DNA from 2 places in the Salibacterium sp. K-3 genome. Region 2 is predicted to be linked to the other one. Evidence: riboswitches for the same ligand, from Rfam matches in the RefSeq annotation. Region 2 holds a riboswitch; the other holds the start of a gene.
The links. Region 2 has a riboswitch for cobalamin ahead of ACW9JV_RS10070 (ABC transporter substrate-binding protein). Riboswitches for the same ligand answer to the same signal wherever they lie in the genome.

Region 1 (15,947 bases), on a different contig from region 2:
ACTGGGCCATGCCGGAAAGCCGGGACGCCTGTTCAGCCGTGCGGGCCCGAAGCCCGAGCAGCGTCAAGGAAAGGCTGAGCGCCGCTCCCTGGGCCAGTCCAAATAACAGGACGCAGATGGTAAGTACTAGAAAAGACCCGTGGATAAAAAGACCGGCAAATCCGATCAGATAAAGTCCGCTGATGCCTGCCACAATTCCCTTTTGATGGGGAAGACGGGCGGCAAACACAGGGATGAGAAACGACAGCGGAAACCCGATGAACTGCATGATGGAAAGAAGCCATCCCGCTGTGGCCGGATCAATCCCCCGTGCCTGCAGAATTTCCGGAATCCAGGTGATCAGGCAGTAAAACAGAAAAGACTGCAGGCCCATAAAGAATGTTACCTGCCAGGCAAGGGGAGAACGCCAGACCGAGGTTCTGTGTTCGTGCTGCTCTGTGCTGCCGGTGCGTTCTGTCTGTTGTCGGAGTTGCGGCAGCCAAAGCGTTAGGGCAGGCACACATAGAAGTCCCCACGTGCCAAGAGATATATTCCAGTCCAGAGAAAAAGCGTTTGTGACAGGAAGGCTTACCCCTGAGGCGGCGCTGGCGAGAAGCACCATTGATGTCGTGTAAAGTCCGGTCATCGTTCCGACATGACGGGGAAACCGTTCTTTCACGACACCGGGAAGCAGCACATTGCAGATGGCGATTCCGCCGCCGGCGAGCGCCGTTCCGGCGTATACCAAGGGCAGCAGCCCGGCTGCGCGCATTACGATCCCGGAAGCCAGCAGCAAAAGCCCTGCAAAAATCATTTTTTCCTTCCCAACACGCAGCCCGGCAGCCGGAGCAAGCGGTGAAAGTGCAGCAAACGCAAGCAGCGGCAGCGTGTTCAGCAGACCCGCTGCTCCATTGGAGATCCCGGTATCTTCCCGGATGATTCCGATTAATGGGCCGACCGACGTGATGGCCGGACGAAGATTAAAAGCTACAAAAATAATGCCAAGGATCAGCATCAGGTTTTTCGGCGTGGTCCATGGGTTTCTTTGTTCTGTCATATGTATCATCCCTTTTCAAAAAAAAAGAAAGAGGCCGGCAGCTGCCCGGCCTCTTTCTGTATTATATCAGATGTTACTGTTTACAGAGAATCAAAATCATTGTCGGAGTCGACGAGGTTGTAGTCGGTCACGGTCGTTTCAAAGAAGTCCGCTTTGCCGGTCGTATTGTCATTATACACCGAAATCCAGCGCATCGGATTCTTTTTATGGCCTTCAAATACATGTTCAAATCCGAGCTCTTTGATACGCTTGTTAGCCATAAACTTGATGTAGCTCTCCAGCTCATTGGAGTTGATGCCTTCAATCTTGTTACCGATGATGTAATTGCCCCACTTGATTTCGAGTTCAGCTGCTTCATAGAACGTATCATGCACGAACTGGGCAAATTCCTCGGTGTTGAGTTCCGGATTTTCTTCCAGCGTCTCTTTCAGAATGTTGCAGAACAACCGCACGTGAAGCTGTTCATCGCGGTTGATGAAGTTGATCATCTTGGCGGTGCCGAGCATTTTTTCATTCCGGGCGAGGTTGTAGAAAAACGCAAAGCCGGAATAGAAGAATAATCCTTCAAGAATGACGTCATAGACGATGGCGCGGACGAAGTTTTCTTTTGTCGGATTTTCCGTAAACGCCGTGTAGCCGTCAGCAATAAATTTGTTGCGCTCAAGCAGCACTTCATCGGTTTTCCAGTATTCAAAGATCTTTTCCTGAGTCTGGCTGTCGGTCACGCTCGACAGCACATACGTGTAGGATTCGTTGTGGACGACTTCCTGAAACGCCAGAACGGACATGAGCGCCGACAGACTGGAATCCGTCAGATAATCGGCGACTTTGGAGGAAAAGTCGGTCTGGACGCTGTCGAGAAAAGCGAGCAGGCCGATGATTTTGTTAAAGGCGTCCCGTTCATCGTCAGTCAGGGTTTCATACTGGCTTCTGTCACTTCCCAGAGGGACTTCATCCGGAATCCAGAAATTACGGAGCATGTTTTTGTACATCGGATAGGCCCATTTCCGGGCGGTATCGTCCCAGTTGAGGATATTGGAGCTGCGTCCGTTAATAATCCCGGTAGACTGGTTGGGAGCTTCGGTGTCATATAATTTGCGTTTGTGAATGGTGGACATGTCTTAAACCCCTTTCCGGTAAAATCAGCTTGAGCAGCTTTCGCAGTCTTCCACTAGCGTTGAAGTGGATCTCGTGTAATACGTTGTTTTCAAACCGGACTTCCAGGCCTGCGTATGCAGATCCAGCAGCTCTTTGGCTTTAATGCTGCGGTGGATGTACAGGTTGAAGCTGACAGCCTGGTCAATATGCTTCTGGCGGGCAGCGTTCTGCTTGATGCTCCACGACTGATCAAGGTTGAACGCGGACTTGTAGTACCAGATGGTTTCGGCACTGATGTCCGGCGCGGTGACAGGAGAGCGGAAGTCTTTTTTCTCTTCAACGTGCTCCTGCCGGAAGACCGGGTCAATGCTGGCGGTGGAACCGGCAATCAGGGATGTAGTGGCGTTCGGGGCCACCGCGATCAGATAGCCGTTGCGTAGTCCGTTTTCCTGAATGGATTCAGACAGCTCCCGCCAAGCGTCATCCGTCCAGCCTGCGGACTGGCTGTCATCCGGCCCGTATGTACGCTCAAGATACGCACCGGTCTGCCATTCGCTGCCTTCAAACAGCGGGTAGGACCCTTTTTCCACTGCCAGATCACGGGATGCTTTCAGTGTCAGGTAGTTGATTTTTTCGTACAGCCGGTCTGCCAGAGCGACTGCTTCATCCGACTCCCAGGTTATTCCTTCGAGTGCGAGAAGGTGATGCCAGCCAAACGTGCCGAGACCGACCGCGCGGTACCGCTCGTTTGTCCAGCGGGCCTGCAGGACGTCGATGGTATTCAGGTCGATGACATTATCGAGCATACGTACCTGAATCGGAACGAGACGTTCCAGAACATCTTCGCGGACCGCCTTGGCAAGTGAAATTGAGGAAAGGTTGCAGACGACCATATCCCCAGGCGATTTCTCGGTGATGATGGTTCCTTCTTCGGTCAGGTATTCCTCTTTCACCGTCGTCGGGCTCATGTTCTGCATGATTTCGGTGCAGAGGTTGGAACTGTAGACGATGCCGGCGTGTTTGTTTGGATTGTCCCGGTTGACTGTATCCCGGTAGAACATGTACGGGGTACCGGTCTCCAGCTGTGACTTCATGATTCGTTTCATGATTTCGATGGCGGGAACCCGTTCACGGCTTAACTCCGGATGGTCGATGCATTCCTGGTATTTTTCCCGGAAAGAGCCGGCACCTTCCTTTTCATCATAGAAATCCTCAAGTGCCCAGCCCATAACGGTTTTTACCTCATGAGGGTCAAACAGGTACCAGTCTTCGCGGTTTTCCACTTTTTCCATGAAAAGGTCCGGAATGCAGGCGCCGGTGAATATATCATGGGTGCGCAGGCGTTCGTCACCGGTGTTCAGCTTCGCGTCGAGAAATTCAAAAATATCTTTATGCCACACGTCAAGGTAGACCGCGAAAGCCCCCTGACGCTGACCGAGCTGATCGACGGAGACAGCGGTGTTATTCAGCTGTTTCATCCAGCCCATAATACCGCCGGCCACTCCTGTGTAGCCTTTAATGTCCGAGCCGCGGCTGCGCAGTTTGCCAAAGTAGATGCCGACGCCGCCGCCGTTTTTGGAGAGGTTGGCGACATCTGTGTTGGAATCGAAAATGTTACGCAGGCTGTCATCGACGGTATCGATAAAGCAGGAACTGAGCTGGCCGGTATTTTTGCCGGCATTGGTAAGCGTCGGGGTGGCCACGGTCATGTACAGGTTCGACAGCGCCCAATATGCTTCTTTAACCAGTTCCAGCCGCTGGGAGGACGGCTCATTGATCATCAGTTTCATGGCAATAATCATGAAACGCTCCTGCGGCAGTTCAAAGACCTGGCTGTTTTTGTCGGTGGCAAGGTATTTGTGGGCAAGTGTCAGAATCCCGACATACGTGAACAGCTTGTCCCGCTCCGGCTCGATTGCTTTTTCCAGCTCCATGATTTCTTCCTTGGAATAATCCCGAAGGAGAGTCTGGTCATAGACGCCTTTGGAGCCGAGAACTTTGAGCAGGCCGTAGAGGGAGCCATACTTCTGATCGGTGTCGTACGCCCGGTTTTTTGATGCTTCTTTATAGAGACGCCGCAGGTAGATTCCCGCAGCGACATACGTCCAGTCCGGTTCATTGCGGTCGATCCGCTCCGACGCATTCAGTGCAAGAAGATGCGTAATCTGTTCGGAAGCATAGGAATCCTTGAATTCAATATTAGTCAGCACTTCATTTTTGTAATCGAGGACGGATAAATTGGAGAACCCGGCTGTTACGTCGTCGATAAAACGGCTGAGGCGCTCCCTGTCAAAGGTGAGTTCCCGGTTGCCGTTGTCTTTCGTAATTACTGTCACTTTCATTCCTCCATCGTCTTACATTGTTCCTCCATCGTCTTACGTGGTTGAGGTCTGTCTTGCTTTCCTGCTTTCTTCTGCTGCCTGGACCATGTTTTTCAGCGAATCCACCGTTTCCGGCGTATTTCTTGTTTTCAGGCCGCAGTCCGGATTAATCCAGAACAGATCCGAAGGCAGTACGCGCAGCGCGCGGTCAATCATGTCTTTCATCTCTTCTACAGAAGGAACACGTGGGCTGTGGATATCATAGACGCCGAGACCGATGCCCTTGTCATATACCGCGGTTTCAAAGGATTCGATCAGTTCGCCGTGGCTGCGGGACGTTTCGATGGAAATCACATCGGCATCGAGCGCGCGGATCGATTCGATCATGTCCTGGAACTCGCTGTAGCACATATGGGTGTGAATCTGGGTCGAAGGCTTCACATTGGACGTGGCGAGACGAAAAGCAGTCACGGACCAGTCCAGGTATTCGTCCCATTCTTCCCGCTTCAGCGGCAGTCCTTCCCGCACGGCCGGTTCGTCGACCTGAATCATGTCAATGCCTGCCTCTTCCAGCGCCTGCACTTCCTCACTCAGAGCTACAGCGATCTGGAAGGCGGTCTCCTTTCTCGGGATGTCATCGCGCTCGAACGACCAGTTCAGAATCGTCACCGGACCGGTCAGCATGCCTTTTACCGGTTTATCGGTCAGGGACTGTGCGTAACGGGACTCTTCCACCGTCATCGGCTCCTCGAAAGTGACATCATCGTAAATAACCGGCGGTTTCACGCACCGGGAACCGTAGGACTGCACCCAGCCGAAGCTTGTGAAGGCAAACCCGTTCAGCTTTTCCCCGAAAAATTCAACCATGTCATTGCGTTCGAATTCGCCGTGAACGAGCACGTCAAGCCCCACGTCTTCCTGAAGATCGATCCATTCCTTGATTTTGCCGCGGATAAATTCCTGATAGGCTTCCGGCGATTTTTCCCCTTTGCGGAACTGCTGGCGCGCAACCCGGACTTCTTTGGTCTGCGGGAAGCTGCCGATCGTTGTCGTCGGCAGAAGCGGCAGGTTCCATTTGTCGTCCTGGTATTTTTTCCGTTCGGCAAATGGAAGTTCCCGCTTCGACGGAAGGGATTCCCGTTTTTTCGTCAGGTCCGCGGACTGCTGCCGGAAGGTGCCCGCAAAAGTCTCCAGCGCTTTTTGGTTTTCATCAAACGCCTCATCGACCGCCCGTCCGTTCATCCGGTCGGTGAGAACAGTGATTTCCTCCAGTTTTTCATCGGCAAAGGAAAGCGCGCCGTAAAGGACGTTATCCAATTTTGTTTCCAGTGTTTTCGTCACCGGTACATGCAGCAGACTGCAGGACGGCTGAATGATTTTGTCCGATTCCGGCGTCAGTTTATCGATCTCCTGAAGCAGATTCTCTTTTGCCTTCAGGTCGGCGCGCCAGATGTTGCGTCCGTCAATCAGCCCGATGCCGATCGTTTTGTCTGCCGGGAATCCGTGCTGCTTGAGAGCGGCCATGTTTTTGTCATACCCGTGGACAAAATCCAGACCAATGCCGGCCACCGGAAGGGCGGTTACCTTTTCGTAAAAATGGACACCTTCAAAGTATGTCTGCAGCAAAATGGAAAGGTCCGGAATGTGCTTGGCGAACGTGTCGTAGATGTTCTGTACCACCCGGATTTCTTCTTCGGTTATCGACGGAACGAGAGAAGGCTCATCGATCTGCACCCAGGAGACGCCGGCTTCCTGCAGCTGCTGCAGGACGGTCGTATAAAGCGGAAGGAGTTCCTCAACCTTTGTTTCAAAGTCTGCGGCGTCATAGCCTTTGGACAATTTTACAAAGGTGAAGGGACCGATGAGCGCAGGCTTTGTTTCGATGCCGAGCTCCTCTTTGGCTTCCCGGTAGTCCTGAAGCGGTTTGTTTTGTTTTAATTCCGGCGTGATCCCGCCGATTTCGGGTACGATGTAATGATAGTTCGTATTGAACCATTTTGTCATTTCGCACGCAGGCGCCTCATCGGTGCCGCGGGCCATGTTAAAATATGTCTGCAGCGTATCGCCGCCGCCCTGGAAACGTTCCGGGATAAATCCGAACATCACGGCGGTATCCAGAATGTGGTCATAATAGGAAAAGTCTCCGGACGGCACAAGGGAAATGCCTTTGTCTTTCTGCTTTTTAAGATATTGGAGCCGGAGTTCTTTCATCGTCTCCAGGAATTCCTCCCTGTCGATTTTCTCCGACCAGTACTGTTCCAGTGTCCGCTTCCATTCACGATTTTCCCCGAGCCGCGGGTAGCCGGGGCTGCTGTTTGTCCAGGTAGTTCCCATATCGCTGCCTCCTTGATAAAATGAATGATGACCGTGAAAAAAGGTATTTTTACGATGCTGCGGACGGGAGAGGCGCATGTAAAAATACCCGGATGGATATATATATAACGTAAACACCTTCCTATCTCCCGTAGGTCGCGCGGTGCTGTTAAAACAGGCAGGTCTTCTGGCTTTAGTATTATCGCTGTCATGGCCTTCCCGAAAACATTCAGTGGCTTTCTCATGACGCTCTTCTGTTACAGTGGCGGGACCGCCCCGGAATTTCACCGGCTTCCCTTTTAAACCCTGAAAACTGGAATTTTCAGGGTGCCTGTTTCCGTCATATCCCGTTGATTGTAGACAAACTATATCGCTTGTACTGTGATTCTGTCAAGAGCGCTCAAACAGCATATATTGTATTTTATAACTGATATAAGCCCAATATGTACGAGGTGAAGCACAAAATGAAAGATCCGTTGCCAGAAAAATTTTTTTATCAGCCCACCCTGGAATTGGCTTCTCAGCTGCTCGGTTCTATTTTAGTGAAAAAAACAGAGCAGGGTACCGCAGCGGGAAGAATTGTGGAAACGGAAGCCTATTTAGGAAAGGAAGACAAAGCGGCGCACAGTTTTGGAAACAAAAAAACCAAGCGGACAGCCATAATGTTTGACGAACCGGGACATGTCTATGTGTTTGAGATGCATACGCACTGCCTTGTTAATGTAGTCAGCGCGCCGGCCGGGGTGCCGCAGGCGGTGTTAATACGGGCGCTTGAGCCGGTGGAGGGCATCGATTTAATGAGATGCCGGCGGAAACGGGGAAAAGATGTGGAACTAACCAACGGCCCCGGAAAGTTAACAAAAGCGCTGGGCATTACAATGGAAGACTACGGCCGCCGTTTTTCCGAAGAAACGCTGTATATCGCAAAGGGGTGGGACGCCGGAGATATTTCCTCCGGTCCCCGGATAGGAATTGAGAATACGGGGGAAGCTAGAGATTATCCCTACAGATTTTGGGAAAACGGGAATCGGTATGTCTCGAGATAAAGCGTTATCACCGGCCTCTGCCAGTCATGTAAGCGGATACCATTATCAATTACAGAGTTCAATTAATAATGTAAACAGAAAGCCGTAACGCCTTATTTGTTCATATTTTGTTAACAATTCGCGGGACAAAGAAGGTTTTGTATATTGAATGTGTTGACAAATTATTGATTACTATTGATAATTTTTATTAGAAAAAAAACATTACATCATGATTGTTCGCAATGATGATGACACTATAATTAGTGTGTGTGTATACATCCATATTTTCAAAAAGGGGACATGCATTATGTCATTAATAGGTAAAGAAGTAGAACCGTTTCAGGCTACCGCCTTCCGTCAAGGTGAATTTGTCAACGTATCTGAAGAAGATTTGAAAGGGCAGTGGAGCGTGGTGGTTTTTTATCCAGCGGATTTCTCCTTTGTCTGCCCGACGGAACTTGAAGACATGCAGGAGCAGTATGAAGAACTGAAAAACCTCGGAACAGAGGTGTACTCTGTTTCCACGGATACCCATTTTGTGCATAAAGCATGGCATGAAGCCTCGGAATCCATCAACAAAATCGAGTATACCATGATCGGCGATCCGTCGCAGCAGATTTCCCGTAACTTTGAGGTGCTGCGCGAAGAAGAAGGATTGGCGGACCGCGGCACGTTCATCATTGATCCGGACGGTGTCATCCAGACCGTTGAAATCAACGCGGACGGCATCGGCCGTGACGCAAGCACCATTATCAGCAAAATCAAAGCTGCGCAGTATGTCCGTGAAAATCCGGACGAAGTGTGCCCGGCCAAATGGGATGAAAGCGGAGAAACACTGAAGCCGAGCCTTGATTTGGTAGGTAAAATTTAAGAGAAGCGCTGTTACTCGGAGCAAAACAAAAACATGATAGTTATTTTGGGGGTTCGACGCCTGGACGGCGTCGAACTTCCTTACTGTTGAGATAAAACGAAAGAGAGGTTCCCCTATGCTCGATCAAGAGATTAAATCACAGCTTAAAGAGTATTTGAAACTGCTCGAAAACGATATTGTTCTTAAAGCGCATTTTGGATCCGATGATGTTTCCAAAGAAGTAGAGGAACTGGTCCGGGAAATCACGGGAATGTCCGATAAAATCACTATGGAAGAGGGTCAGTTCCCGAGAATTCCAAGCTTCAGTGTCAACCGTTCCGGGGAAGATACAGGCGTGGTGTTTTCCGGCGTACCGCTGGGCCATGAATTCACGTCCCTGGTTCTTGCCTTGCTGCAGGTGAGCGGACGCGCCCCGAAAGAAGAGGAAAACGTGCTGGAACAAATCAGGCAGCTGCAGGGGCCGCTTCATTTTGAAACATTTGTCAGCCTTTCCTGCCACAACTGCCCGGATGTTGTACAGGCCTTGAACCTCATGAGTGTGATCCATCCGGATATCACCCACACGATGATTGAAGGATCGGCCTTCAAAGACGAAGCGGAAGATAGGGACGTCATGGCTGTACCTTCTGTCTACCTGAATGGCAGTTCCTTCGTGGACGGCCGCCAGACCCTGAAAAGCATTCTCGAAAAACTCGGGAACACCGCTGTGGATGTGGACGCTCTCAATGATAAAGATCCTTTTGATATGCTTATTGTCGGCGGCGGTCCCGCCGGCGCCAGCGCCGCCATTTACGCGGCGAGAAAAGGGATCCGTACCGGCATCGTAGCCGACCGTTTCGGCGGACAGGTAGCCGATACGAAAGGTATTGAGAACTTCGTCTCGACCAAGTATACCGAAGGACCGCAGCTGACAGCGAGTCTTGAAGAACACGTCCGCGATTATGACGTCGACATTATGGATTCCATGCTCGCCAAGTCGCTCGAGAAAAAAGACGACTTCGAGCTGGAGCTTGAGAACGGGGCCACGCTGCACAGTAAAACCATCGTTCTTTCCACCGGCGCCAGCTGGAAAACGATAGGCATACCCGGTGAAGCGGAATTCACAAATAAAGGCGTTGCCTACTGTCCGCACTGCGACGGCCCGATGTTTGAAGGAAAAGACGTGGCTGTTATCGGCGGAGGAAATTCCGGCATTGAAGCTGCCATCGATTTGGCCGGTATCGTCAAGCATGTCACGATCCTTGAATTCCTTCCTGAATTGAACGCGGACAGCGTGCTGCAGGAACGGGTGCACAGTCTTTCCAACGTGACGGTCATTACCAATGCACGCACGTCTGAAATTTACGGGGACAGTAAGGTACAGGGTCTGAGTTATGTCGACCGCGGATCCGATGAGGAGCACAGCATCGAACTTGCCGGTGTGTTTGTCCAGATCGGCCTTGATCCAAATACCGCGTGGCTCGAAGACACCGTAGAAAAGAACAAATTCGGTGAAATCGTCGTTGATAAGACAGGCGCCACCGATGTTCCCGGCGTCTTTGCGGCAGGCGACTGCACGGATATGCCGTATAAGCAGATTATTACGTCCATGGGATCCGGAGCCTCCGCGGCCCTTGGCGCCTTTGACTACTTGATACGGAATTAATGATCAGCAACCGGCGGGATGATGCCCGCCGGTTTTTTTAACATATAAAATCCGGGTGAATGTCCCGGAACTTCGGGGAAACGATGAAACTCAGCATATAGCTTTACAAAATAATTCACAGCGGTATATAATATGATTGTTCTAAATCCCTACTAATAATATAGGTATTATAAGAAAGAGGTGAATAATATGGCGGTTCAAGCAGAAGCTGTTACCGGTCATCAACGTGAAGGCGCCAAAGAGCCTTCGCTGAATCAAGCCCAGACACCACTTGTTGTCGGAGCACTCATTGTCGCTGCTGTATTAACGGTCTTTCTGGCCGTGACACAGCAGCCAGCTCAGCCGATTCTTTTAATTCTCGGACTTTTACTAGGCTATACGTTATTTCATGCCAGATTCGGATTCACATCGGCGTTCCGTAGATTTGCCTCCGTCGGCAACGGGCAGGCGCTGCGGGCGCACATGGTTATGCTCGCGGTTGCTGTTACGCTGTTCGCTCCGATTCTTGCCATCGGCACAACCTTTTTCGGCGGAGCAGCCACAGGTAACATCGCGCCAATCGGAGTCAGTCTGGTTGTCGGCGCGTTTCTATTTGGTCTTGGCATGCAGCTCGGAGGCGGGTGCGCATCCGGTACGCTGTACGCAGTAGGCGGCGGGCGCACGGTCATGTTCGTGACTCTTTTCTTTTTCATCGTCGGCGCGACCATCGGCGCTTATCATCTGCCGTTCTGGTCGGAAGAGATGCCGTCGTTCGGCTCTGTATCGCTCGCCACATCAACCGGACTCGGTTACTTCGGTGCATGGGTCGTTTCGGTTCTCTTTTTCGGGTTCATCATCTGGTGGACCCTACGTCGGGAGAAAAAGACACAGCCGCCCCGTATGGCAGCTCTTCCGACAGCGTCCGGCTGGAAGCGGCTATTCCGCGGTTCATGGCCGCTCATTACCGCGGCTGTCGTACTCGCTGTCCTTAACGCACTGACGCTGTTGACCCGCGGAAGCGGATGGGGCGTCACGTCAGGGTTCACACTCTGGGGTTCCCAGGTCCTTCAAACGATGGGCATCGACGTGGCCAGCTGGGGATACTGGCAGGGCAGCAGCGCCGAAACGCTGCAGTCCAGTGTTTTCGCCCACGGCACGAGCGTATTGAACTTCGGTGTCATTCTCGGCGCCTTTACCGCATCTGCGGCAGGGGGACTGTTCCGTTTCACCAGTCTCAACGTGAAAAACGTATCCGCCGCTGTCCTCGGCGGCCTGCTGATGGGCTACGGTGCGCGGCTTGCGTTCGGATGCAATATCGGCGCTTATTTCACCGGCATTGCGTCCTTCAGTCTGCACGGCTATCTATGGGGCGTTCTCGCCCTCGCCGGGACATTCGTGGCACTGTTCATCCGGCCGTTATTCGGCTTGTCCGTGCCAAAATCAAAAGATTCCTTCTGCTGACAGCAGCAGCGCAGATCCTGGTTTGGATCTGCGCTTTTTTTTTTGGATTCCAGAGGAGAGTATTTTGGAAAAGTCGGACGGCTGCTGTCTCCGAACGAATGGGTAGAGGACAGTAGAGTCAGAAATGGACGGGGGGGTGTTCTGTAACATGGAATTAGAGGGCATTGTACAAGAATTCTTTGTCGGCAGTGGTATCCAGCTCTGGAATAACTCCGGATTCAGTCGTTAAGATCAGTATCGGCTTCTTTCAGCACAGAGCTGATATTTTCTCCCTGCACGAGCAGGTCGGCTTCACTGTCCATCTCTGTTTCTGTCTGATTGACAATCACAAGCCGGGCACCCTGCTGTTTGGCCTCGAGGGGAAAATGAGAGGCCGGGGCCACAGTCAGGCTGGAGGCGAGCACGATAAACAGATCAGCCCGCGCGGCTTCCTGCTGTGCCTTGGTGATTGCTTCTTCCGGAAGCATTTCCCCGAACAGGACGATGTTTGGTCGTAGAAATCCGCCGCAGAAGGAGCAGGTTGTTTCATTTTCCAGGTAACGGCGGTTTTCGGCGGTTTCCCCGCAGGAATGGCAGTGCAGGGCGGCAATCGAGCCGTGAAGTTCTGCCACCTTGCTGCTTCCCGCCTGCTGATGCAGTCCGTCGACATTTTGTGTAATAATGCTGTCGATAATTCCCTTATTTTCCCATTCCGCTAGAAGGTGATGACCGTCATTCGGTTTGACACCGACCAGTGATTCGATTCGGGACCGGTAAAAGCTGAAAAATTCATCACGATTGTTTTCCATTGCGTCAATGCTCGCCAGTGCAGCAGGATTACGATCTTTCCACAGCCCGGTGTTGGAACGAAAATCAGGGAGGCCGCTTTCAGTGGACATGCCCGCTCCCGTCATGACGACGGTGTGACCGGACTCCCGGATAAGTTCTGACAATTGGTTCATACGCGTACATCCTCCTGTATCGATGGTAAGCTGATTTTATTATGAAGGAGGAAACCGGTTGTTTTCAAACAAGGAAAAAATGGCGGACATTTGTTCCGTTATTTTTTTAAAAAAAGCTTTTTAAAGGGAGATCTGGACATCCATTCCGTTATTATTAGTTATTAAAGGAAATCCGGTGCTTCTTTTAGTAAATAACGGCATCAATGTCCGAATCAGCTCCTCCCGGGTGGAAAAATCCAGAAATAGCGGCATAGATGTCCATCGAAGAAAACAGAAAAGAGGTATCATAAAAAACAGCAGCGCTGACTCGGAAGACAGCGCTGCTTATCGTTACTTGATATTCATATTAAGAAAGGGAGTTGGTGCGGTTGAGAGGACTCGAACCTCCAAGGGCGCTATGCCCACACGGACCTGAACCGTGCGCGTCTGCCAGTTCCGCCACAACCGCAAGACAAATTCTATTCTATAAGAATCCTTTTAATAATGCAAGGGGTAATTCATAATTTTTTTTATGCACTCAAATGGTATAATGCACTAAGAAAAAAAGGAGGGCGAATCGATGGATTTTTCGTATATAACAACACATCAGAAACGTTTTATTGATGAACTGGTGGAATTCCTGCGCATTCCGAGTATTTCCACGCTGCCGGAGTATAAAGAAAAAGTGGAACAGGCAGCGGACTGGACGGCATCCCGGCTGCAGCATGCCGGCCTGGAACACGTTACGGTCATGCAGACGAACGGGCAGCCGGTTGTATACGGAGACTGGCTCCATGCTGACGGGGCACCGACGATTCTGTTTTACGGCCATTATGATGTGCAGCCGGCGGAACCGCTTGAACTCTGGCATACGAACCCGTTTGAGCCGGTCGTGGAAAACGGACGGATTTACGCCCGGGGTGCGACGGACATGAAAGCAAATGTTCTGCTTCCCATTATAGCATGTGAATCGTGGCTGAAGGAAGCGGAGGCACTTCCGGTAAATGTGAAATTCCTGTTTGAAGGAGAAGAAGAAATCGGAAGCCCATCGCTCGCTGCATTTATGGAACAAAACAAGGAACTGCTGCGGGCGGACGCGGCGATAAGCGCCGATTCCGGGCAGATGGAAGAAGAGCAGCCGGCGGCGATGGTCAGTCTCCGCGGCCTTACAGGCATTCAGATTGATGTGCGCGGCGCAGAAGGGGACCTTCATTCCGGACTTTACGGAGGTGCTGTCCCCAACAGCGCCCAGGCTCTCTCCCGTATACTCGACTCCCTGAAACACGCGGATGGAACGATTGCGGTGGAAGGCTTTTATGATGATGTCATCGAGCGTAGTGACGAAGAAAAATCGCGGATCAATGCAAATCACAGCGGTGCCGAAGTGTTTCAGCAGAAAGCAGGAGCCCGCAAACTGCATGGGGAGCCGGGTTATACCCCTGGAGAACAGACGCTTGTCCGTCCGACGCTTGATATCAACGGGCTCTGGGGAGGATATCAGGGAATTGGCGTAAAAACGGTTATTCCTGCTGAAGCCCATGCGAAAGTGACATGCCGCCTTGTCCCGGATCAGGACCCGGACGAGGTGACGGGGAAACTCCGCCGCCACGTCGAAAAGCACACGCCGGAGGAAGTGGAAGCGGTTGTTATACCGCTGGAAGGAAGAGCGTTCCCCTACATGCTGCCGGAAGATCATCCCGGACTGGAGGCGGTGGAACAGGCCGTCTGGAAAGTGGAACAAAAACATGCGGCCCGCCTCCGAATCGGCGGATCGATCCCTATTACCGGACTGCTGCAGCAGCTTCTGGATGTCCACACGATCCAGCTCGGGTTTTCCGTCTTTGATGAAGGCATGCATGCCCCGAACGAATTTTACCGGCTTCAGCAGTTTGAAAAAGGACAGAAAGTGTATACACAGCTTCTTCAGGAACTTGCGGAATACCTTGCGTAATTCCGGGGTAAAGAAAACCGGGGCTGCCATGCTCCGGTTTTTGTTTTGAGAAACAATTCATTAGAAAGTAGTGGCTGGCTATGGGAAGAGCGGATATCGACCGTTCCACATTGGATATTACATATGAAATCATTATGGTGACGCTGGCGGCGTTGTCTATCGGAACGCTTTGGTATGAGACGGGGGTGGACAATTACCTGATATGGGGGACGTGGGGCGTGTTTTTGGCCGATTTTCTCTACCGCTTATGGCGGACAGACGACAAATGGGGCTTCATTAAATCGAATCCATTTCTCGTGATTGCTGTCATCCCACTGGATGCTGTGTTTCAGTTTGCCCGCTTCGCGAGAATTCTCCACCTGCTCCGTCTCAAAACAATAACGAAATACTACACGATGCCGTTTATTCGGTTTTTGAAAAAACAGAATCTGGCCCTTGTTGCCTCCGCTGCGTTTGGTTTTCTGTTCATTACGATCATTCCGCTTTATCATCTGGAACCGGCCCTGGCCAGTTACTGGGACGCGTTTTCGAGCAGCCTGCTGTCTCTTATCTTCTTCGGTCGTTCGAATTTTGATCCGATGACCGGTATCGGGCGCTTTCTGCTCGTTCTTTTAAGTATTCTCGGAGTGGTGCTGTACGGCCTGATCATCAGTACGATATTTGACAGCTTTTATCAGTCTCAGGTTGTCCAAAAATGGGTGAAAAAAGGGAAAGAAACATGGAAAAAGCGTTCTAACCGCGGCTGATCCGGCATAGAGTGACAGTAATCCGTTTAAAAAGGCAGGTATGCGCATGAAGGAGTTTACCCAGCGGAAGTATTACAGGCCGTATGTCAGTCCGTTTGATCCATGCCCGCCGATCCGTGTCAAATCCTATGAAACACCGCCTGAACTTTATCTCGGTTATCAACCGTACAATTTGCCGCAGTACCCTCCGCAGCAGGCACTGTACTGCGGGACACTGTGGCCGGCCCTGTTTTCACCGTATGACGGCAGATACTGGGGGAGGGATCAGGCATGAGCAGTCAGGTGCAGCTTCCGAAAGAGTTTTATCCATTGATGGAAGAACTGCAGGTGGTGGATTTTGTGATTGTCGAACTGCAGCTCTATCTGGATACGCATCCCAATGATACCGCCGCGATTCAGCAGTTCAATGAAGCCTCTTACCACCGCAGGCAGCTCGTGCCGAAGGTGGAGCAGTACCTCGGCCCGCTGCAGCAGTTCGGCAACAGCTACAGCGGCTATCCGTGGAACTGGAATCAGGCCCCGTGGCCCTGGCAGATATAATGGAGGAGGCTGTGTATGTGGATTTATGAAAAAAAGCTGCA
Region 2 (15,947 bases):
TAAAACGTTTTGACAGCCGGTTTCAACTTGTAACGGCAGAAAAGATTGCTCCTTATATAGAAAAGCTGGCGGAAGGGCCGCGGCAGGCAAAACTGTCCCAGGCCGCACTTGAGACACTGGCCATCATCGCCTATAATCAGCCGATTACACGAATCGAAATAGATGATATCCGCGGAGTGAAATCAGAAAGAGCCGTCCAGACCCTTGTACATAAAGCCCTGATAAAGGAAGGCGGACGGGCGCAGGCTCCAGGACGCCCTATTATTTATAAAACGACGGAACGATTTCTGGAGCATTTTAATATTTCTTCCCTGGAGGAACTGCCGGCCCTCCAGGAGGCGACGGAGGAACAAGAAGCGGAGGAGGCCGACTTGTTTTTTAAGGAATTGGATGAAAATGATTAAGAAGAATCCGGATCCCCGTATGTGTCGATATAAAGGGGGAACTGTCCATTCCATTCTGCATAGAGAACCCGGTTCATGTCCGGTATATTCTGAGACTGAAGATGCTGTATAATATCATGTTTGGAAAGATTCGATTCTGTAATATTGTCTTCCACCCATTCCCCGTCCAGAATGACGGCAAGAGGCAGGCTCGGGGGAGGGCCGGGATCGGGAAGAAGATCTGGTTTCAATAAGGACGAGGCGTGCGGCTTCTTAAGAACGCTAACACTGCCATTCGCTTCAAGAATGGCGTAATGAACATCCTGCATGGAAAATACATCTTTATCCCGCAGCAGATGCTGCAATTGATTCAGATCAAGTTTGTTTTTACGGAGTACTTCATAGTCCAGCTTCCCTTCCCGGATAACGATAGCCGGTTTCCCTTCCAGCAGGCTGCGGGTTTCTTTCTTCTTTTGGGTGATCATCTCCACGATACTGACGAGTACAGCCCACAGGATGACGGCGTATAAAATATAATGAAGCCCGATTTCATCATCGTATATTGCGTTGCCGACCAATTCCCCCATAACAATCGAAGAGATGAAGTCAAACGGAGTTAATTGATTGATCTGTGTTTTGCCGAGTATTTTCGTGATCACCAATAGTGCAAAGAAGCCGATCGACAATTCTATCGTAAGCTGCAAGAATTGGGCCTGCATGGCGTCCTCCTGTTATATATGTGCTTATAACATTCACACGCTTAGCGTACCCTGTAGAACATAAAAATACCCCTTTTCTTACTGAAAGTGGAGGAGCAGTTCATCCATTTCCCGCAGAAGTCTGCTTGATGCAAGACGGATATATTCAAATTCATCATGTCCTTTCCCCGAGGAATCCTTTCGAAAAACAGTACGGACCCGGCCGTTTTCGGTTTTCCAGTACGTTTCTACATACGTTTGATAGGACTGAAAAAACTGCATCATTGCCCCGGCACGCTCGGGCCCGAATAACTCCTGCAGATAAATCAAGGAATAACCAGGGTTTTCCACAGTATGGTGAACCGCCTGTGGGTGCGGGGATTTCGTCTGTTTATACACCGTGTCCCGGACGTCCAGTGCTTTCATGTGTATATGATGACGAACTTCTTCCTTTTCCTGATTTCTTTCCTTTTCTTCAAAAATCTTTTCCAATTTGTTGAGTTTTTCTGTCATTTCCTGCTGCCTGCGGTACAGGTTCCTGATTTTTCCCCATTGTACGAACAAAAACAGGAATGCGCAGGCTGACAGAAATGATAGCAGCAGTACTATGACCGGCTCCAATTCATGACCCTCCATTCTTCATTTCCTTCTTATTCAAGTCCGCCATACATAAAAATAAATCTCCTATTCCATACTATAAAGGCAGGATGCAACGGAAGGAAGGGAAAAATGAAAAAGCCAGTTCACAACGTCATGAAGCTGACTTTTCCTATCCTTGTACTTATATTATGTTCTGCAGGGTGCGGGGAAAAAGAAGATGCTTCGCTGACCAACACCGGTTATGTAAAAAATGAATCAGAAGAGCTGCTTGAAGACATGGATGAAGTGTCATCTGCAGCCGCAGTATGGGAAGAGGATAGTCTTTTCGCTGCAGTAACAGTTAATCAGTGGTCAAGGCTGCGTCTTGAGAACGTCCGCAAAAAGGGACATTCTCTCCTCAAGAAACATTATCCGGATACAGACGTACACTTTTCTACTGATTACAAAGTGTGGCTCGAATTAAACAAATTCAAGGAAGATATGAAAAAGGAGCCTCTTCCGGGCAAAAAACGTAAAAAAAGACTGACCGGTATTGAAGATCATATGAAAGGATAAATGGTGTTCTTCATGAGTGACAAATCAGAGACGAACCAAAATCAAACCTATCAGAAATTCGCACAGCAGGCGGAACCTTCTGTCCCGGTGGCAGCCAATTGCCTGAAAGCCTTTCTGATTGGAGGGGGGGTCTGCGCATTCGGGCAGGGAATACGCTCCTTTTTTATTCATTTTTTTAATTTCAACGAACAGACCTCTGGTGATCCGACTCTTGCTGTTTTGATCTTATTGGCGGTGCTTCTGACAGGTTTCGGTGTATATGACAAGATGTCTCAATTTGCCGGGGCCGGAACGGCGGTCCCGGTAACAGGATTTGCAAATTCGATGGCCAGTGCGGCCATTGAATACCGGACGGAGGGCCTTGTGCTGGGTGTCGGAGCCAATATGTTCAAACTTGCCGGTTCTGTTATTGTCTTCGGAACGGTGGCAGCATTTCTTATTGCTCTCATCAAAACAATCTGGATACAGGTCACGGGGGGTTCATTATGATCCAGGGCAGCCGTACGTGGGAGTTTCCAGGACAACCCATTATTGAAACAACCGGTGTCGTCGGCGGACCATTTGAAGCCCGGGGAAACCTGGCGCGGGATTTTGATCACCTTTTTGATGATATATGGATGGGAGAATCGTCTTTTGAAAACGCCCAAAAAAAATTGATGGAGGAAGCATCCTGGACAGCACTTGCCAAAGGAAGCAAAAAACCTGAAGATATTCAGTTTGTACTGGCGGGCGATCTCATTAATCAGATGACGGCAACCAGTTTTGCCTGCCGGTCACTCGGTATTCCGTACCTGGGACTGTTCGGGGCCTGCTCCACATCCATGGAGGGACTTGCCCTGTCATCGCTCTTGATTGAACACGGGGAAGCGGATAATGTGCTGACTGGTTCGGCCAGTCACAATGCTGCTATTGAAAAACAGTTCCGATATCCAACCGAATACGGGGCACAGAAACCTCCAACAGCACAGTGGACAGCTACAGCAGCCGGGGCTGCTGTTATTGGAAGAAAAGAAAGCGGGGCGGCGGTTACTGCTGCGACAATTGGAAAAGTCGTGGACCGGGGGTTGAATGATCCCTTTAATATGGGTGCAGCGATGGCACCGGCAGCGGCAGACACGATTGAAGCTCATTTTATTGATTTGGATCGGGATCCTTCCTATTATGACTGTATCATTACTGGTGATCTGGGACGCGTTGGTCTTCCACTGATGAAAGAACTTCTCCGGCAGCGCGGCATTATGGTAACCGATGATAAGTGCATGGACTGCGGAATCATGCTGTATCATGAAGACCAACAAGTGCAGGCAGGGGCGAGTGGTTCCGGATGTTCCGCGGCTGTCACTTATGGAACGGTTCTTAATCGTATAAAAAACGGGACATGGAACTCGGTGCTTGTCGTAGCTACAGGGGCTTTGTTAAGCCCGCTTACGAACCAGCAGAATGAGTCTATACCGTGTATTGCCCATGCAGCAGCCATTGAACAGAAAGGGGGATACCAATGGCAATGATGTATGTCTGGGCCTTCATCGTCGGAGGTATGATTTGTACGATTGGACAGCTCCTCATGGACGTAGCAAAACTAACGCCTGCTCATACGATGGCAGCCCTTGTGGTGTCGGGAGCAGTGCTTGATGGAATCGGCTTATATGAGCCATTGATTGATTTTGCCGGCGCAGGTGCTACTGTACCGATCACCAGCTTCGGGAACGCTCTTGTACACGGAGCGATGGCTGAAGCGGAACAAAACGGCATTATAGGGGTGATTACGGGCATTTTTGAAGTAACGAGCGCTGGTATTTCTGCCGCGGTCATTTTTTCTTTTCTTGCTGCTCTGGTATTTAAACCAAAAGGCTGATGGATCCGCTCATTCTTTCTTGTTCTCTATTCATAAGAGATGAAGACAGGCATAGATATACTAGTAAGATATGGACAAGGAAGATGGGATGGCTATGAAACGGTTCATCATTACCGCCCTGCTTCTGCTCTCTGCCATGCAGCCGATGATGGCAGCGGCAGAACATACGGAAGGAGTCGATACTTCCGCAGAAGCAGCCGTGCTGATGGAACAAAAGAGCGGCAGAGTCCTTTATGAAGACAACGCGCATGAAAAGCGGAATATCGCAAGTATAACGAAAATAATGACAGCTGTACTGGCACTGGAGTCCGGGAAGTGGAAACAGACGGCAAAAATCAGTGAGAATGCTGCCGGTGTCGAAGGATCCTCCTTGTACTTGAAGCCGGGGGAATCGATGAGCCTGAAGGATTTAACGACAGGTTTAATGCTTCGTTCCGGTAATGATGCGGCGGTGGCCGTTGCGGAATTTGTCGGGGGAAGCACGGATGGGTTTGTGTACATGATGAATGAAAAAGCCCGTGACATCGGCATGGAACATACCCGGTTTACAAATCCGCATGGTCTTGACGATGGCAGCCGCCATTATTCTACGGCGTATGATATGGGACTGTTAATGAAGTACGCCATGCAGAAAGAAACGTTCAGGGAAATAACAGGACTCACGCGGTACGAAGCCCCACAGCAGGACGAAGGAAAAAGAATCTGGCGGAACAAAAACAAGCTGCTTACCTCTCTTTATGAATACAGCACAGGAGGAAAAACCGGATATACGAGTGAAGCAGGACGGACGCTTGTATCCACTGCCGAAAAAAAAGACATGGAGTTAATCGCCGTTACGCTGGATGCCCCATCTGATTGGGACGATCATATCGCCATGTTTGAATGGGGATTTTCGACGTTTGACCTTGTCCAGCTGGCAGAAGCGCGTGAAATCGTGGAGGATGAAAAGCGGGAAAACGGGACGTTATTTCTGCCTCAGGACTTTTCCTATCCATTGGCAGAAGAAGAGAAAAACGAAGTCTCCCGCTCCATCGCATTCACAGAGAAAGAAGACCACCCGGCAGGCATATCAGCAGTTGGGAGGGTGAACTGGAAGCTGGACGGGCAGTCTATTTACAGCATGCCGATTCTTCTGGAGCAGGAAAAAGAAAGCGGGGATGGATGGTTCCACAGCTTTGGTGAATGCCTTCGTATGCTGATTGGAGGTCGGTAGGCGTGGTCCACTATATCTGGATGTTTCTTTTGGCAGCCGGTATTACAACGGCCATGTTCAACGGCAGAATGGAAGATGTGTCGGAAGCGGTGTTTACCGGAGCAGAAGAGGCAGTTACCCTTTGTTTCGGACTGATCAGCGTGATGGTATTCTGGCTTGGTATGATGAACGTTGCCAGGCAGAGCGGGCTGCTTGATCGATTTACAAAATGGCTCAGGCCGGCGGCAGTCAGGCTGTTCCCGGAGATTCCCGCAGACCATCCCGCGATGGGGTATATTCTGTCTAATATGACGGCAAATCTGATGGGGCTTGGAAATGCGGCTACACCGATGGGCATTAAGGCCGTCAAAGAAATGAAAAAACTGAATGATAATAAAGACGAAGCCAGCCGTTCCATGATTACGTTTATGGCACTTAATACGGCAGGTCTGACTCTGATTCCGACCACCGTGATCGCCATAAGGATGAATTATGGATCGTCGGAACCAGCCGAAATTGTTGGAGCTGCAATACTGGCTACCGCTTGTTCAACGGCTGCTGCTCTTGTCATCGACCGATTTTTTCATTACCGGCGTACACGGAAAGGGAAAGGATTGTCATGAGCTGGATGAATACAGTATCTATCTGGGTAGTACCGATGCTTTTATTTGCTGTCATTATTCATGCAGCTATCAAACGGGTGCCGGCGTACGACTGTTTTGTGGAAGGCGGGAAAGACGGATTTCAGATGGCGGTATCGCTAATTCCGTATCTGGTGGGAATGATAACCGCTGTCTCTGTTTTCAGGGCTTCCGGGGCAATGGAGCTCTTTATCACGGCCCTGTCACCGGTGCTGTCCCTGATTGGAATGCCAGCTGAAATCGCCCCTCTTGCCATGATACGGCCGATTTCCGGAACGGGAGCGCTCGGGATGATGAGTTCGCTGCTGGCTGAACACGGGCCTGATTCGTTTATCGGCCGGCTTGCTTCGACGATGCAGGGAAGTACTGATACCACTCTCTATGTTATTACAATTTATTTCGGGGCAGCGGGTGTAAAACGAATCGGAGATGCATTGAAAGTAGGATTGGCTGCCGATGCCGCTGGAATTGCAGCATCGGTCATCATTGTCAGCCTTATATTTTTATAATAAGGAATCTTCTGCCCGGCAGAAGATTTTTTCATTCTAATCCCCTTGGTGCATTTCCTTTGCTTGTGAAACGCGGTTCAGATGGGTAAGATGGAACAAGAGGTGAAATAGATGGAACGACTTCAGAAAGTTATAGCAAATGCAGGGATTACTTCCCGGAGAAAAGCGGAACAATTCATTCAGGAGGGGAGAGTGAAAGTAAACGGCAGCGTAGTGAAAGAACTCGGCACCAAAGTGACTCCCCACAAAGATACGGTGGAAGTTGATCACGTACCGATTGACCGGGAGGAGCCTGTTTATTATCTGTTCTATAAACCGAAACAGGTTATTTCAGCGGTCAGTGATGACAAAAACCGTAATGTTGTAACGGATTTTTTTGAAGAGGAATCAAAACGCATTTTTCCGGTCGGCAGGCTCGATTATGATACATCCGGACTTCTGCTCATGACCAATGACGGAGAATTCGCCAATCTGCTGATGCATCCGAAAAACAAAGTATTTAAAACGTACGTCGCCAAAGTCAGGGGAAAACCTTCAAGGGATGCTTTGAATCAACTAATCAGAGGTGTTGAACTTGAAGATGGCAGAACAGCGCCGGCGAAAGCGAGAATAAAGTCAACCAGTAAAAAGACGAATTCATCAATAATAGAAATCAGCATTCATGAAGGAAGGAACCATCAGGTGCGGCGGATGTTGGAAGCCATTGATCATCCGGTACTGAAGCTGAAAAGGGAGAAGTACGGTCCGCTGACGCTTGAAAATCTGCAGCCGGGCGGAAAAAGAAAACTGAAGCCGGTGGAAGTGAAAAAACTGAAGGAGATCGCTGTCACATAAGTGTCATAAAACGCTTATTATACATTCCGCTGCGGCGGCGTTATAATGATGACAGAGTGCACGACACGGCAGCCGCGAAGATCGAGGTGTTTTCATGGAGAAAGTGAAATGCGAATGCGGCCATCTGAATCCTTATGGCACGCATCTCTGCGAATCCTGTGGTAAACCGCTGGATGAAAGAGATAAACAAGCATCAATGGTGGACATGCGTTATGAAGGGGTGGCCAGAAGGTCCCAAACCTATAACAAAACGATCATTGATAAAATATGGAACTTTTTTTCTTCTGTTAAAGTGGGAATCACCATCATTGTTTTAACGCTGATTGCGTCTTCCATCGGTACGATTTTTCCACAGGAAATGTACATACCCGGGAATGTGGATCCAGCTCAGCATTATGAAGAAGAGTACGGCATTGCAGGACTTATTTATTATACATTGGGATTTCATAATCTGTATGGTTCCTGGTGGTATATGGCGCTGATCGCAGGACTTGGCATATCTCTCATCGTAGCCAGTCTGGACCGCGTCGTTCCATTATACAGGGCCCTGAAAAAGCAGAAAGTATCACGGAATGAAGGATTTCTGAAACGCCAGCGGCTATTCAGTATCAGTGAAACAGAAGACCCGGCTGACATGCTGAAAAAATCGGAAGAACACCTTCGCAGAAAACGTTATAACGTACGTGTGGAAAATGAGAGTATCCTAGCCGAAAAAAACCGGTTTGCCCGCTGGGGTCCCTACATCAATCATATTGGCCTTATTCTCTTTCTAACAGGATGTATGCTTCGGTTCTTTCCCGGGATGTACGTGGATGAGATGGTGTGGGTAAGAGAAGGAGAAACGGAAGCCGTGCCGGGAACGGAACGGCAGTATTATGTGGAAAACGAAGAATTTTTTATAGAAACCTATGATGAAGACGATGAAACCTTCGCTCCGGCTCTCGAGCGTGCAGGCGGGGACCAGGTAAAAACGTACCAGACGAATGCCGTTCTTTATGAAAGCAGCGGCGGCACAGTAGGAACGGATCCTGAACTTACCGAAGTGAAAACCGATGAGATCCAGGTGAATCACCCGCTTCGTTTTGATAATTTCTCCCTTTATCAATATGATTACAAACTTAACGAGTTAAACACGATGTCTTTATCGATGAACAATCGGGAAAGCGGAGAAACAGTCGGAACTATTGATATTGACCTGTTTGATCCGAAGGGCGAATATAATCTTGATGACGGCTACCGGGTAGTGATTGAATCGTATTTTCCGGACTTTGAGTTCAATGAGGAAGGAGAACCCTCTACCGCGTCTGATATTCCGGATAATCCCGCATTTATCTTTCAGATGTTCTCCCCGGAGCACCCGGATGAAGGGGAGTACAGTTTTGTGGCCATCCGGAGCAACGAAGATATTTTTGGTGAAAATACGTACGAAATGTCATTTGAAGGTGTCGAAACCAAAGATGTTACTGCTCTTACTGTGCGCAAAGATTTGACACTGCCCTTTTTAATTGCAGGCGGGAGTATTTTCATGATCGGTCTTATTCTAGGTTCCTACTGGTCGCATCGCCGGATCTGGCTGCGGAGATTCGAAAATGAATTGTGGGCTGCCGGTCATACGAATAAACATTGGGCCTCATTAAAAAAAGATTTCGAATCTCTTTCCGGAAAGACAGGGTTAAACGTTCCAGAGGACAAGCAGGCCAAGAAAGCGTTGGAGGATTCTTCCTCCGAGGGAAGGGATGACAATGATGGTCGAAATTAGTTCTAATTTATTGTTCGCCGCTTTTTTTCTTTACCTGGCAGCAACCGTATGTTTTGCTGTGAGCGTGACAGGCAGGAAATGGCGGGATAAACAGGGCGAGGTTAAAGGAAACCGGCTTGGTACGGCCGGTTATGCTGCAGCATGGATTGGATTTCTACTGCAGGCAGGATATTTTGTTACCAGATGGATCGCAGCCGGCCACGTCCCGGTCAGCAATATGTTTGAATACACGACATTTCTCGGCATGGCGCTGACCATCGCTCTGCTGATTCTTTACGGGATTTATAAAACCGCTGTGCTTGGTATGTTTACCATGCCGATTGTCATGTTGATTATTGCCTTTGCTTCCGTATTTCCGACAGAAGTGGAACCGTTAATACCGGCACTCCAGAGCAATTGGCTGAAAATACATGTGACAACGACAGCGTTGGGGCAGGGTCTATTATCAATAGGGTTTGCGGCCGGACTTGTTTATCTGGTAAGGACGCTGGACTTCACGAAACGGGATAAAAAAGTGTTCTGGCTGGAAACTATCATGTACAGCCTTGTCAGTCTCGTCAGTTTTGTCCTGGTGCGTTATGTTTTTAATTTCTTTCAGTATGAAGCTGTCTTCAACTATGTAAATGAAAATGGAGAAGAAGCTGAAATGGTTTACCACCTTCCTGCGCTTCTAGGTCCGAACGAGGCAGCACTGCAGACACAGGGCGCTCTCGAACCTATTCTGACACTGCCGGCCTGGATACGCAGTGATGATGCCAATACCGTCATCTGGTCGCTTGGAGCCGGTCTGCTCCTTTATATCCTGTTACGTGTCATTTTACGCCGGCCGCTAGGTGGAGCGCTTCAGCCGGTGCTGAAAAACATTAATCCGGATAAGGTGGATGAAGTCAGCTACCGGGCCATCGCCATCGGTTTTCCCGTGTTCACGCTGGGAGGTCTGATTTTTGCGATGATTTGGGCGCAGATGGCGTGGACAAGATTCTGGGGTTGGGATCCAAAAGAAGTCTGGGCCTTAATTACATTTTTGTTCTATGCAGCATATCTGCATCTGCGCTTATCGCGGGGATGGCAGGGAGAACCTTCCGCCTGGCTGTGTGTGATCGGTTTTGTTATTATCATGTTTAACCTGGTATTTGTTAATCTTGTAATAGCAGGACTTCATTCTTATGCGTAATGTTTCCGGCACAGCCGAAGGGTGCAGTGCCCTATACTATTTGTTCTGCAGGAGGTACGACAATAATGGATAAAGAATCAAAAGTGCTTGTCGTAGATGATGAAGACCGGATCCGCCGGCTTTTGAAAATGTATCTGGAACGGGAAGAATTCATGGTGGAGGAAGCGGAAAACGGGGAAGAGGCACTGGATGCAGCGCTTAATAACGATTATGATGTTATACTGCTGGATTTGATGCTGCCAGGAATGGACGGGGAGGAAGTGTGCCGGGAACTACGCAAGTCGAAGGCAACACCTGTCATTATGCTGACTGCAAAAGGCGAGGAAAGCAACCGGGTGCAGGGCTTTGAAGTAGGGACGGACGACTATATTGTTAAACCGTTCAGCCCGCGGGAAGTCGTACTGCGGGTGAAAGCTATATTACGCCGGGCCTCCACCACGAAATTTCTGCAGACTGAGCCTCAGACAAAAGATGTTCTCGTTTTCCCGCATTTGACAATAGACAATGATGCCCACAGGGTTACAGTCAATGACGAAGTGATAAGTCTGACCCCGAAGGAATATGAACTGCTTCTTTATCTCGCCCAGGTTCCGGATAAAGTTTTTTCCCGTGAACAGCTTCTGAAGGATGTATGGGATTATGACTTTTTCGGTGATCTGCGGACGGTGGACACCCATGTAAAGCGGCTCAGGGAAAAACTAAGCAGAGTATCCGAAGAAGCGGCCGACATGATCTCCACGGTGTGGGGTGTAGGATATAAGTTTGAGGCTGCTTCAGACGAATGATCTGGAGGAGTGTTGTCGGGAAACTGTGGGGGACGATTCTGCTTCTCGTTTCAGCTGTGCTGGTTTTGTTAACAGTGCTCCTGCTCCAGTTTTTTGAGCGCTTTCATATTACGGAGGCGGAAGAGCAGTTAACGAATCATGCCAATGTCATCGTGTCTCTTATGGAAGGATATGATGATCCGGAAAATGTAAGGAATACGATTGAACATATGGCTGATTCCTATAACACATCCGTCATCGTCATGCAGAATGAAAGCAGGTGGGAATACCCGGAAGACGATACCGCGGTCAATCTCCCGGTTTCTCTGTTCCGGAATGAACAGCGCCTGGCAAAGGTTCAGACCGAACGGGAACCCGTAATCACCCATGGCGACTTCCCGGCTGAGGAAAACGGTGAACAGATTCATCATGAAATATTTGTCGTCGGCATGCCCTTTGTATCAAATGAGGGAGAAGAAGGGTCTCTGTATCTGTATCAGTCTCTGGATATCATTGAAGATACAACCGGGGAAACAAAACAGATTATCCTTCTATCCGCCGGTATAGCCATTATACTTACCACGATATTTGCGTTCTTTTTGTCGTCCCGGATCACCGCACCTCTCCGGAAAATGCGGGAGCTTGTACTGAATGTTTCCAAAGGTGATTTTGAAACAAAAGTACCGATTATGACAAATGATGAAATAGGCCAGCTCGGTAATGCTTTTAATAAAATGAGACGTGAACTGAACCGGAATATCACGGCACTCAATCAGGAAAAAGAACAGTTAAGCCGGATTTTGACAAGTATGGCGGATGGCGTCATCACGGTGGATCGGAAGGGATCCATCGCTCTTACGAATCCGCCTGCGCATGATTTCCTGCAGACTTACCACTATGAAACCGGTGTGCCTGATCCTCAGGACCGCCTGCCAAAAGAAGTAAAAAAACTGTTTCAGAAAGTCGTGGCACTTGAAGAGGAACAGTGGATTGAGATGGACGTACAGGGTAGAAGTTATGTGGTATTAATGACGCCGCTCTACGATGAAGAATTTGTCCGGGGAGTTGTCGCTGTCATCCGTGACATGACGGAGGAACGCCGCCATGATAAATTGAGAAAAGATTTTATCGCGAATGTCTCTCATGAACTTCGGACGCCGATCTCTATGCTGCAGGGGTACAGCGAAGCAATTGTTGATGATATTGCAGCCAGTGAAGAGGAAAAACAGGAAATCGGCCGTATTATTTACGATGAATCAATGCGTATGGGGCGGTTGGTTAACGAACTGCTTGATCTGGCACGGATGGAAGCCGGCCATATTCAGCTCGACAAACAGTGGGTTGACATTGATTCCTTTGCCGAAAAGGTGTTTAAGAAGTTTCAGGGCCCGGCAAGAGAGGCAGAGGTCAATATGACACTCGACAAACGGATTGAACGGGAGCTTGTTTATTTAGATCCGGACCGTGTGGAACAGGTAATGACGAATCTGATACATAATGCGATCCGGCATACCGGGGATAATGGTGATGTTTATGTCGTGGTGAAGACAAATGCTGCAAAAATGAGCGTTGATATTCAAGATACCGGTGCCGGTATACCGGAAGAGGACCTGCCTTACGTATTTGAACGCTTCTATAAGGCGGATAAAGCAAGAACCCGGGGAAGCGGCGGTACCGGACTCGGGCTCTCCATCGCTAAAAACATTGTCGAAGCGCACGACGGAGATATTTCTGCACGAAGCAGAAAGGATAACGGGACCAGTTTTCGGTTCACGTTACCTGCTTCTGGAGAGGAGGATTGAACGTGAAGGCTTGGTTTGAAGAACATTTCCAGGAAGATTATCTTAAAGTTTACGAACACCGGGACGAAGAAAAAGCAGCCGATGAACTGGCTGATATTATGCGTTACATTCCTCTTGAAAGCGGAATGAAAGCAGTAGATCTCTGCTGCGGAAATGGTCGGCATGCGAGATATCTGGCCGGCAAAGGAATGCATGTCACTGCTGTTGATCTATCTCCTGTCCTTCTGAAAAAAGCGGTAGATTTAACGTTCGGCCTTTCGGTTCAGTACATGCGGGGCGATATCCGCCACATTTCCCTGAAGCAGGAATATGATGCTGCCTTCAATCTGTTTACCAGTTTCGGCTACTTTATAGAAGATAACGAAAATGAGCTGGTATTGGTGCGGGCATCGGAAGCATTAAAAGAAAACGGCTGGTTTTGTTTTGATTATTTGAACCCGGCTTATACAGCTGCCAATCTGGTCCCTTGTGACACCACCGAAAAAAATGGTATCACCGTAACCCAGCGGCGTTTCACAGAAGACGGATTTATCCATAAGAAAATTTCCATAGAAGAAGAAGGATCCAGAAGGGAATACCGGGAAAGAGTAAAAATGTATGACAACGATACGTTGTCGAAGATGCTCCGGCGCAATGGATTTGATATTGAACATTTATTCGGTGATTATGATGCTTCTTCCTACGCGGAAGAGACCTCACCACGTCAGATTTTTATCTGCCGGAAACGACCGGCATCATAAAATACAGTCCCCTCTCGATATTTCATCTGGTTTCCTTTATAATGAATGAGATCTGAAAAAAGCATACCAGCGTGAAAAGGTCATTTCTTTCAGGAGAAATAAAGGGAAACCGGTGAAAATCCGGTACGGTCCCGCCACTGTAAACATGACAAGCTGCAGTCTGGAGCCACTGTTTTTCGGAACGGGAAGGAGTCTGCGGTAGATGTGAGTCAGGAAACCTGCCTTTTCATACGGTGCATACCTTCGAGGAAAGGGACCGCCGCTGATGACACAAGCAGAACATGATTGTTGTGCTGTGAAAAACTATTCATGCGCTCTCCTTCCAGCAAAGGGAGAGCTTTTTTCGTTCAGGGGGAATGAAGAAGGAGGTATGGAATTGAAACAGAAGATTCTGTCCGGCGCGTGCCTGCTGCTAAGTCTTGTGACAACGGGATGTGCTGCGGGAGATACCGGAGATAACCAGGAAGAAAGCGAAGGAAGTGAGGAATCGGAGCAGGAGGCAGACACTTCGGAAAATGGACCTTTTCCGGTTGAAATTACGGACGCCTCCGATGAAACCGTAACACTTGAAAAAGAGCCGGAACGAATTGTCAGCCTAATACCGAGCAATACGGAAATCGCTTTTGCACTCGGCCTGGAAGAAGAGATTGTCGGGGTTTCCGATCACGCTGATTATCCGGAAGAAGCGTCGGAAACAGAAAAAGTAGGCGGCATCGATTTTAACGTGGAAAAAATCATTTCTCTGGAACCTGATCTGGTACTTGCTCATGCTTCTTCTCTTCAGCAGTCGCAGGAAGGCCTGCAGCAGTTGGAAGAAGCAGGTATAAAGGTGCTCGTTGTAAATGAAGCAGCATCTTTTGAAGGAACGTATGATTCGATTGAGATGATAGGAAGGGCTGTCGGAGCTTCAACAGAAGCCGAAGAGGTTATTGCAGGAATGAAAGAAGAAGTCCAGGATATTGAAAAACAGGCTTCAGAAATAACGGAGGAAGAACAAAAAACCGTCTGGATGGAAATTCAGCCTCCGCCTGATATCTATACGACTGGAAGCAATACGTTTCAGAACGAAATCCTCAACATGATCCATGCCGAAAATGCCGCAGGAGGGGAAGAAGGATGGATTCCCTACACGGCTGAGGCTGCTGTTAAACTGAACCCGGATGTGATCATCACCACGTACGGAAGTTTTTCAGAAGGAGATCCGGAAGAACAGATAAAGAACCGTGACGGGTGGAGCAGCGTACCTGCTGTCGAAAACGGAGAAATCCATGATGTAAACAGCGACACGTTAAGCCGTCCCGGACCGCGTTTAACAGAGGGTGCCGAGGAGCTCGCGGAGCTGGTGTATCCGGATGTTTTTGCGGAGTAAGTCATGGATGAGCCTTGGGATCGGGGGGGGTTTTGCGATTTTCAGCATATTAATCGGAATTTCTTCAGGAAGTGTTTCGATCCCTCTTCCGGTCAGTGCCGGAATTCTATGGCGGAGTGTGCTGGGAATGGACATGCCGGCCTCGATATCTGACGCTGATGTATCGATTATTACAGATATAAGGCTTCCAAGGGTGGTTCTTGCTGCTCTTGTGGGAGCTTCGCTTGCTGCGGCTGGTGCCGCGTTTCAGGGACTGCTGCGAAATCCTCTGGCAGATCCATATACGCTTGGCGTTTCTTCCGGTTCGGCGTTAGGAGCTGTTCTTGTCCTTTACACCGGATTTACAATTCCGCTTCTTGGATCGTTTACACTGCCGGCTGTAAGCATCTTTTCAGGGTTTATCACACTGCTTTTTATTCTTGCGTTTGTGCGCTGGATTGAACAGCAGATAAGAACTGAAACCATTATTCTGGCAGGCATTATTGTCAGTTCTTTTCTCGGTTCGCTGTTGTCGCTTATCATTGCTTTAACCGGAAATGAACTGAGACAGATCATCACCTGGCTTTTGGGAAGTGTATCCATGCGTGGATGGGAATATGCCGGCCTCATGTTACCATTCTTTTTGATCGGCCTCATCCTTTTATTCATGAATGTGCGTGAACTGAACGCCCTCGTTTTTGGAGAAGAGACAGCCCGCACCCTTGGAGTCAATCCGGAGAAAAGCAGAATCATTGTACTTGGCGGAGCGTCTCTTTTAACCGGCGCAGCGGTGGCAGTGTCCGGAACCATAGGTTTTGTCGGCCTGGTTGTGCCTCATCTGGTACGCCTGTTGACCGGACCGGACCACCGCCTGCTGCTTCCCCTTTCCATTCTCAGCGGTGCAGGGTTTCTTGTTTTAACGGACCTGGGAGCCAGAACCGTTATTGCTCCAACGGAACTTCCTATCGGGGTCATTACGGCTGTTGCAGGAGCGCCTGTATTCGGCATTCTTCTTTATCATCAACGACGGCGCCCGAAAAGTAGGTGAAAACATGCTAGAAGTGAAACATCTGAGCGGAGGGTATCATGGTGT

Region 1: another riboswitch for cobalamin. It lies ahead of metE (5-methyltetrahydropteroyltriglutamate--homocysteine S-methyltransferase); the one in region 2 lies ahead of ACW9JV_RS10070 (ABC transporter substrate-binding protein).

What each region holds. Positions count from the first base shown of each region.
Region 1 is NZ_JBSVZE010000002.1:105,944-121,890, reverse strand. Features, by position in the region: gene ACW9JV_RS12720 (CynX/NimT family MFS transporter) at 1-1,036, opposite strand, end outside; gene ACW9JV_RS12715 (ribonucleotide-diphosphate reductase subunit beta) at 1,117-2,154, opposite strand; gene ACW9JV_RS12710 (ribonucleoside-diphosphate reductase subunit alpha) at 2,179-4,476, opposite strand; gene metE (5-methyltetrahydropteroyltriglutamate--homocysteine S-methyltransferase) at 4,510-6,789, opposite strand; cobalamin riboswitch at 6,929-7,118, opposite strand; gene ACW9JV_RS12700 (DNA-3-methyladenine glycosylase) at 7,233-7,814, shown strand; gene ahpC (alkyl hydroperoxide reductase subunit C) at 8,101-8,664, shown strand; gene ahpF (alkyl hydroperoxide reductase subunit F) at 8,780-10,309, shown strand; gene ACW9JV_RS12685 (YeeE/YedE family protein) at 10,499-11,749, shown strand; gene ACW9JV_RS12680 (NAD-dependent protein deacylase) at 11,968-12,690, opposite strand; tRNA gene ACW9JV_RS12675 (tRNA-Leu) at 13,051-13,138, opposite strand; gene ACW9JV_RS12670 (dipeptidase) at 13,250-14,620, shown strand; gene ACW9JV_RS12665 (hypothetical protein) at 14,701-15,366, shown strand; gene ACW9JV_RS12660 (spore coat associated protein CotJA) at 15,413-15,640, shown strand; gene ACW9JV_RS12655 (spore coat protein CotJB) at 15,637-15,906, shown strand; gene ACW9JV_RS12650 (manganese catalase family protein) at 15,922-15,947, shown strand, end outside.
Region 2 is NZ_JBSVZE010000001.1:2,032,353-2,048,299, reverse strand. Features, by position in the region: gene scpB (SMC-Scp complex subunit ScpB) at 1-404, shown strand, start outside; gene ACW9JV_RS10145 (DUF421 domain-containing protein) at 401-1,102, opposite strand; gene ACW9JV_RS10140 (hypothetical protein) at 1,181-1,702, opposite strand; gene ACW9JV_RS10135 (hypothetical protein) at 1,811-2,236, shown strand; gene spoVAC (stage V sporulation protein AC) at 2,249-2,725, shown strand; gene spoVAD (stage V sporulation protein AD) at 2,722-3,744, shown strand; gene spoVAE (stage V sporulation protein AE) at 3,741-4,091, shown strand; gene ACW9JV_RS10115 (D-alanyl-D-alanine carboxypeptidase family protein) at 4,180-5,304, shown strand; gene ACW9JV_RS10110 (nucleoside recognition domain-containing protein) at 5,307-5,906, shown strand; gene ACW9JV_RS10105 (spore maturation protein) at 5,903-6,433, shown strand; gene ACW9JV_RS10100 (pseudouridine synthase) at 6,545-7,267, shown strand; gene resB (cytochrome c biogenesis protein ResB) at 7,362-9,026, shown strand; gene ccsB (c-type cytochrome biogenesis protein CcsB) at 9,013-10,200, shown strand; gene ACW9JV_RS10085 (response regulator transcription factor) at 10,266-10,985, shown strand; gene ACW9JV_RS10080 (ATP-binding protein) at 10,982-12,766, shown strand; gene ACW9JV_RS10075 (class I SAM-dependent DNA methyltransferase) at 12,769-13,506, shown strand; cobalamin riboswitch at 13,567-13,746, shown strand; gene ACW9JV_RS10070 (ABC transporter substrate-binding protein) at 13,877-14,875, shown strand; gene ACW9JV_RS10065 (FecCD family ABC transporter permease) at 14,883-15,902, shown strand; gene ACW9JV_RS10060 (ABC transporter ATP-binding protein) at 15,907-15,947, shown strand, end outside.